DNA from 3 places in the Streptomyces sp. NPDC004610 genome. Region 2 is predicted to be linked to each of the others. Evidence: riboswitches for the same ligand, from Rfam matches in the RefSeq annotation. Region 2 holds a riboswitch; each other region holds the start of a gene.

What was found. Region 2 has a riboswitch for cyclic di-AMP ahead of ABZX40_RS11610 (LysM peptidoglycan-binding domain-containing M23 family metallopeptidase). Riboswitches for the same ligand answer to the same signal wherever they lie in the genome.
Positions count from the first base shown of each region.
Region 1: another riboswitch for cyclic di-AMP. It lies ahead of ABZX40_RS04065 (C40 family peptidase); the one in region 2 lies ahead of ABZX40_RS11610 (LysM peptidoglycan-binding domain-containing M23 family metallopeptidase).
Region 3: another riboswitch for cyclic di-AMP. It lies ahead of ABZX40_RS28775 (M23 family metallopeptidase); the one in region 2 lies ahead of ABZX40_RS11610 (LysM peptidoglycan-binding domain-containing M23 family metallopeptidase).

Region 1 covers NZ_JBEXLA010000003.1:197-2,450, forward strand. Annotated here, with positions in the region: gene ABZX40_RS04065 (C40 family peptidase) at 661-1,134, opposite strand; cyclic di-AMP (ydaO/yuaA leader) riboswitch at 1,138-1,344, opposite strand; gene ABZX40_RS04070 (hypothetical protein) at 1,693-2,004, opposite strand; gene ABZX40_RS04075 (ATP-dependent Clp protease proteolytic subunit) at 2,012-2,254, opposite strand, start outside.
Region 2 covers NZ_JBEXLA010000008.1:216,448-218,701, reverse strand. Annotated here, with positions in the region: gene ABZX40_RS11615 (tyrosine-protein phosphatase) at 1-728, opposite strand, end outside; cyclic di-AMP (ydaO/yuaA leader) riboswitch at 1,180-1,377, shown strand; gene ABZX40_RS11610 (LysM peptidoglycan-binding domain-containing M23 family metallopeptidase) at 1,382-2,254, shown strand, end outside.
Region 3 covers NZ_JBEXLA010000029.1:98,095-100,348, reverse strand. Annotated here, with positions in the region: gene ABZX40_RS28775 (M23 family metallopeptidase) at 222-995, opposite strand; cyclic di-AMP (ydaO/yuaA leader) riboswitch at 1,008-1,169, opposite strand; gene ABZX40_RS28770 (pitrilysin family protein) at 1,552-2,254, opposite strand, start outside.

The DNA.
Region 1 (2,254 bases), on a different contig from region 2:
GAGAGAGGCCCCGGAAGGGGCCTCAGGGCGTCCCCGACGGGCCTCAGGGCGCCCGGCACGGCTCCGGGGGCGGCGGCCCAAATCGCCGCCCGAGGCACGCCACAGGCGCTCCCTGGGGCCCCACAGGGCACCAAGGCTTTCCTGGGGCACCGAGGCCGCCCCGGCGGCACCGAAGCCGTCCCGCGGCACCGAAGCCGCCCCAGGGCACTCGAAGCCGTGCGTCGCGGGGCCAGTGCGCCCGGAAGCCGCCCGTAGGCACCGGGTGCACTGCGTGCACCGGGTGGCACCGGGATGGCCCACCAGGGCCTGCTGGGCGCCCGGCAGGGTACCCGGACCGCCTGTCAGGGCTCCGACCGCCTGCCAGGTTCGAGGCCACCCGCCGGGGTCCAGGCCGCCCACCGGGGTATCCAAGCCACCCACCGGGCATCCAGGCCGCCCTCGGCGCCCGAGCGCCCTCTCGGGAGCCCGGCAAGAGCCGGTCGTCCCGGAGCCGGTGTCCCGGGGCGGTGAGTCGCCGCTCACCGCCCCGGGACCAGAACCGCCCGCCCGTCACGGCAAGGCGGCGCTCGGACCGGGAACCGGCCCGGTTCACCGGGGCAGTGACGGCCCGTCACGGATGCCGTCACCGCCCCGCCAGGGGGCCGCCTCAGACCCCCGCCGTCACTTCACGCGCCCGTACCAGACACTCTTGGTCCAGATCTTCTGGAGCCGCACCACGTCGCCGGACTTCGGCGAGTGCCAGATCTTGCCCTTACCGGCGTAGATCCCGACGTGGTAGATGTTCGAGCCGGAATGGAAGAACACCAGGTCACCCGTCTTGCGGCTGCCTGCCGAGATGTGCTTCGTCTTGTTGTACTGCTGGGCGGCCGTACGCGGCAGCTTCTTGCCGGCCTTCTTGAAGGCGTACAGCGTCAGCCCGGAGCAGTCGAAGCGGCTGGGTCCGGTGGCTCCCCACTTGTAAGGCGCTCCCTTCTTGGAAGCGGCCACCTGAAGTGCCTTGGTCGCGTGCGTGGCAGCCGATGCCTCCGAGGCGAACCCCGGGACCACCACGCTGCCGCCCACCGCGGCGAGCGTCAGCGCCGATGCCGTACCGGCGCGGGCCATGAGCGACGGGACACGATTGAGCGCGGTCATGCGCAACCCTTCGTCAGCCGCCTATGAAGGATGACCTGTCGGATTCGGGCTGGCGAAGTAGCCCGGCCGCCCGAAGGCGGCTTCACCCCAAGGACCGCTCGAAGCCGAACTGCGCTCCGGCGACCCGTCGTACCTGGGTCCTCCACTCCTGCCGATGCACTCCTGTCGACCGGGCATCCGGGCGGCGGCAGGATTCGGCGTCCGCCCGGACCGCCCCGCCGCGGTGGCGGGGTCTTGTCGTCAGTCAGGGATCTTCACCTACGCGTGTCCGAAAATCCCAACGGAACCGAGGATTTGTGGTGTTACTCACCACTCACCCGTTCGGGTGGACATCCGGGTGTGCGAACGCGTGTCACGATGCGCGCACGCCCCGGACCAGCACCGGAGCCCTCCCAAACCCCAATCCGGGGGCGCGTTCGGCGAGCGAGCCGGGTCGTCAAAATGACCATCCGATACGCCGAACGGACGTAATCCATTTGGTCCGTTTGACACCGGAGTCCGGCATTCCGAGTAGTTCGGCGCGGGGCGGCCGGGGTGCCGTCCCCGGTCGTCCGCGCCTCAGCCGTCGGAGCGCGGAGGAAGCGAGACCCGCGCGGTGCGGCGCTCGCCGTCCAGCACGCGCAGCGCCCGCGCGAGGGTCGCCGACGACAGTTCCGACTCGCCCCGGTGGTGCATCAGCGCGAGTGCGTCCCGCAGCAGGGCCGCCTTCGCGACCAGTGCCTGCGCGGCCCGCAGCGCGGCGTAGGTGTCCTCGTGCCGCGCCGGGTTGATCCGGCCCAGCAGATCGGCCGCCTCCAGATAACGGTCGATCAGTTCGCCCTCCGCGCGGGTCAGCGCCGGCAGCGGCGGGTACTCGGGCTGCAGCGTCATCCCCGGCTCACCCTTCCCCCGTCGCCTTGCGGCTCCCGATGATCCGGTCCACCAGCCCGTACTCCAGCGCCTGCGGCGCGGTGAGCACCAGATCCCGCTCGATGTCCGCGCTCACCTGCTCCGGCGACCGCCCGGTGTGCCGTACGAGCATCTCCTCCAGGCGGGTGCGCACCCGCGCCAACTCGGCGGCCTGGAGGGCGAGATCGCTGGTCCGCCCCTCGATCGGCTCCGGCAGCGACGGCTGGTGGAC
Region 2 (2,254 bases):
GGTTCGACACCGCCCCAGGTCTCCTCGATGGTCTCGAAGGCCGCCGTCAGATACTCGGCGCGCGCGTCGAAGAGCGGACTGAGCAGCTCCATGATCTCGGGGGTGTAGGCGGTCGCGGCGTCGCCGCCGCGGCGCACCTTGTAGCGGCGGTGCTTGGCGTTGGACTTCAGATAGTCCGCGAAGACCGCCTCCCGCTCCACCCCCACCGCCAGCAGGGTCACCGCGATCGACAGCCCCGCGCGGTCCTTGCCCGCCGCGCAGTGCATCAGGGCCGGGACACTGTCCTCGGCGAGCGCGTGCAGCACCCGGGAGTGCTCACCCGTGCGCTCGACGACGATCCTGCGGTACGAGTCGATCATCCGGCCCGCCGCCCGGCCCTCGGAGAGGATCTCCCGGAGCTGCTCCACCTCGCCGTCCCGGACCATCGCCCAGAACTCCGCCCCCTCCGCCGGGTCGCTCAGCGGCATGTTCACATTGCGCACGCCGGGCAGCTCGACATCCCGGCCCTCCAGGCCCCGGTCGGCGAGGTTGCGGAAGTCGAAGATGGTGTGCAGTCCGAGACCGCTCAGAAAAGCGGCGTCCTCGGCGGTGGCGTGCGCGAGATGGCCGCTGCGGAACAGCACCCCGTACCGCACCCGGCGGCCGTCCACGGTCGGCAGTCCGCCGACATCGCGGAAATTGCGGATTCCGGCCAGTTCGGGCTCGGTCGACGGGACCTGCTGCGTCACGGGGGCTCCTCCCAGTCGGCTCGCCTGCCCGGCTCCGTCGCCGGGTGGCAGCTGCCCTTCGACGATACGACATGACGAAACGGCCTAAAGGCGGGCAAAGAAGGCGGTCCGCCCCCTCGCCTCCCCCTCACCGCCCGATGCACCACTTCTCCTTCTGTGCCGTATCTGGGATTTCTGTCCGAATTGACATTCTTCATTACCTTGAATCCAACTCGTAAGGGAATAAAGGAAGCTGGAGCGGTGTCACGTGAGCAGCGTCATATCCGTGACCGTCTGTCGCCCGTCATGCTCACGTAATCAGTCCCGTTTTCATGGGCCCTTGAGTGATTCGACAGGTGGAAATGCGACGGAGGGTGACCGGCAAATACCACCATGGATCAAGAAGAGGGCCTTCGGGTGGAACCCCTTGCTTGTCCCTGCGCGTCTTGGTCGCTTACGTTCGCCACCGCATCCGGATGGAACGCCGAATCCTGCCGCTGTCCGGACCACGCACCCAACCCACCCGTGTACGGCAGGAGCGGGGGACCCACAGGACTCAACGCCTGTTCCGGTCTCCGGAACGGCTAGGGGTTTAGTCGCGTTCCCCCACGCGGCCGGGCATCTCCAGCTCGCACCCGACAGCTCACCTCGCAGGCGCCGGAGAGGAATTCACCATGCCCGCGAAGGGTAAGCACCGCCGTCCCCGGAGCCTGCGTTTTACGCGCTCCCTCGCCGTCGCCGGAACCGGCGGCGCCGCACTCGCCCTCCCGCTGATGGGTGCCGCCGGCGCCCACGCGGCCCCCGGCCAGTCCGTTCCCCAGAAGCCGGTGGAAGCCGTCACCGCGGCGCCCAACGCGGTGCCGCAGCAGACCGTCACCCGGATCGCCGACCAGAAGTCCGCGGCCCCGCAGACCAGCACCCGGACCTACTCCGTCAAGGTCGGCGACTATCTCTCGAAGATCGCCGACGAGCAGGACGTCAGCGGCGGCTGGCAGACCCTCTACGCCGACAACCGCGAGGCCGTGGGCGGCGACCCGTCGCTCATCCACCCCGGCCTCAAGCTGACCCTCGGCGGCAAGGCGTCCGGCGGCTCCACCGAGCAGCCGGCGAAGACCGAGCGGACCGAGAAGACCGACGAGACCCCCGCGACGGAACCGTCCGGCTCCTCCTCGGACGCCTCGGACGAGACCGGCACCCGGTCCTCGTCCTCCGGGGCCTCGGACACCGCCGCCCAGGCCCCGGCGTCGTCCTCGGGCGCCAGCCTCCCGGTCGCGAGCGGCGGCGTGGGCACCGCGTACCGCCAGTCCGGCAGCATGTGGTCCAGCGGCTACCACACCGGTGTCGACTTCTCCGTCCCGACCGGCACCTCGCTCAAGGCCGTCGGCGCCGGCACGGTCGTCTCGGCGGGCTGGGGCGGCGCGTACGGCAACGAGGTCGTCATCCGGCTCGCCGACGGCTACTACGCCCAGTACGCCCACCTCTCCTCGCTGTCCGTCTCGCAGGGCCAGTCGGTGAGCGCCGGACAGCAGATCGGCCTCTCCGGCGCG
Region 3 (2,254 bases), on a different contig from region 2:
GATTGACGTCGGAACAGTGACTCTATTGCAATCGGCCGGAATTTCCGACGGGGCCCCTGATTCCATGGATATTTTTTGGACAGGTAGTGCCTGAAAGGGCGAAAGCCCCGGCCGGGTGGGCCGGGGCTTGTCGGTGGGGGTGGAACTCACCGGGGTGCGGTGGGACGCGGCGGGGCGTGGCCGGGCGCGACGGCCGTCCGCCGTCAGGCGGGCACGGCGGGTCAGATGCCGACGCCGTGGGCGCGGAGGTAGGCGACCGGATCCAGGTCGGAGCCGTACTCGGGGCTGGTGCGGGCCTCGAAGTGGAGGTGCGCGCCGGTGACGTTGCCGGTGGCGCCGGAGAGCCCGATCCGCTGCCCCGGCGTGACCGTCTGGCCGGCCGACACGTCGATGGACAACAGATGCCCGTACTGGGTGTATGTACCATCGTTCATCTTGATCACGACTTGATTGCCGTACGCCCCGCCCCAGCCGGCCTCCACGACCGTGCCGTGGCCGACCGCGTGCACGGAGGTGCCGGAGGCGGCGTGGAAGTCGATGCCGGTGTGGCTGCCGGAGGACCAGGTGGCGCCGCCCGCCTGGTAGCTGGTGGAGACATAGGAGCCGGGTATCGGCGACACGAAGGTGTTGAGGCGCTTGCGCTCGGCCTCGCGGGCGGCGCGCTCCTCGGCCTCCCGCTGCTTCTCGGCCTCCTCGGCGGCGCGCTTGCGGGCCTCCTCGGCGGCCTTCTTGCGGGCGGCGTCCTCGGCCTTCTGCCGCGCGGCCTCCATCTGGGCCGCGGCCTGGGCGTCGATCTGAACGGCGACGTCCTCGCCGATGCTGACGACGGGGGTGAGACCGGTCTGCTCGGGGGCCGGTTCGGTGGCGAGCGCCGGGGCGGCCAGGGTGCCGACGACACCGGAGGTGGTGAGCGCCGCGACACCCGCCGCGCGGGCGGTGGTGCGGTGCGTGCGGGTGGGACGCCGGTGCTTCCCGGTGGCGCGCGTGAACGCCATGGAGTGGCTGGTCCTTTCCTTCCCTCTCGCCTACCGGGTTAGCTGACGGGTTCGGAGCAGGAAGGTCTCCTACGGCTCCCCGTACGCACGCGTGCGGGAGGCCGATTCACCCCAGGGACCTGGGTCCCCGGCTCCCCTGGCTCGCGCCGTACGGGGACTCGGCGATGACTGTCCGGTGCCGCGGACGCGGCGCACTGCCTGACGAACAGCCTCGGTGACGCTAAGCGGGAGATCTTTCAATCCCCAAACGGATCGGGGATTTTGTTGCGCATGCCACAGGGCAGACAGGCAACCTCTCCCGCAATCCGGACATAGCGCTGCGGGCACGGCACTTCAGACATGGCGCTTCCGGCACGGCACGTAGAACACGGCACTTCAGGCATGGCTGTGCGGGCACGGCACGTCGAACGCGGCGCATCGGGCATGGCGATCCGCACAGCGGGAGGGCCCTGGCGACCTGTCCGTCGCCAGGGCCCCGCGCGGGTGCGCCCCGTTCAGCCACTCCTGCCCGCACATCCGGCGGAAACCAGGGCCCGCGCGCGGGCCCCGCCCGGCGCTACTCGGCGGCCACCACCGTCACCGGCCCGATACCGAGGGCCTCCACGGGCTCCTTGATCTGCGCGGCGTCGCCGACGAGGATCGTCACCAGGCGGTCCACCGGGAAGGCGCTGACGACGGCCGCGGTGGCCTCGACCGTGCCCGTGGCGGCCAGCTGCTGATACAGCGTCGCCTGGAAGTCGTCGGGCAGATACTGCTCGACCTGATCGGCGAGGGTGCTCGCGACGGCCGCGGCGGTCTCGTACTTGAGCGGCGCCACGCCGACGAGGTTCTGCACGGCGGTGTCCCGCTCGGCATCGGTGAGCCCCTCCGCAGCCAGCGTGCGCAGCACCGTCCACAGGTCGTCCAGCGCCGGACCGGTGTTCGGCGTGTCGATGGAGCCGCTGATGGCCAGCATGGACGCCCCGGCGCCGTCCGGCGCGGACCTGAGGACCTGCCCGAACGCGCGGACGCCGTAGGTGTAGCCCTTCTCCTCGCGCAGGACGCGGTCCAGCCGGGAGGTGAGGGTGCCGCCCAGGCAGTAGGTGCCGAGCACCTGGGCGGGCCATACGCGGTCGTGCCGGTCGGCGCCGACGCGGCCCAGCAGCAGCTGCGTCTGGACGGCTCCGGGGCGGTCCACGATGATGACCCGCCCGGTGTCGTCGGCGCTGATCGGCGGCACGGGCCGGGGCGCGGCCGAGGAGCCCGTCCAGGCGCCCAGC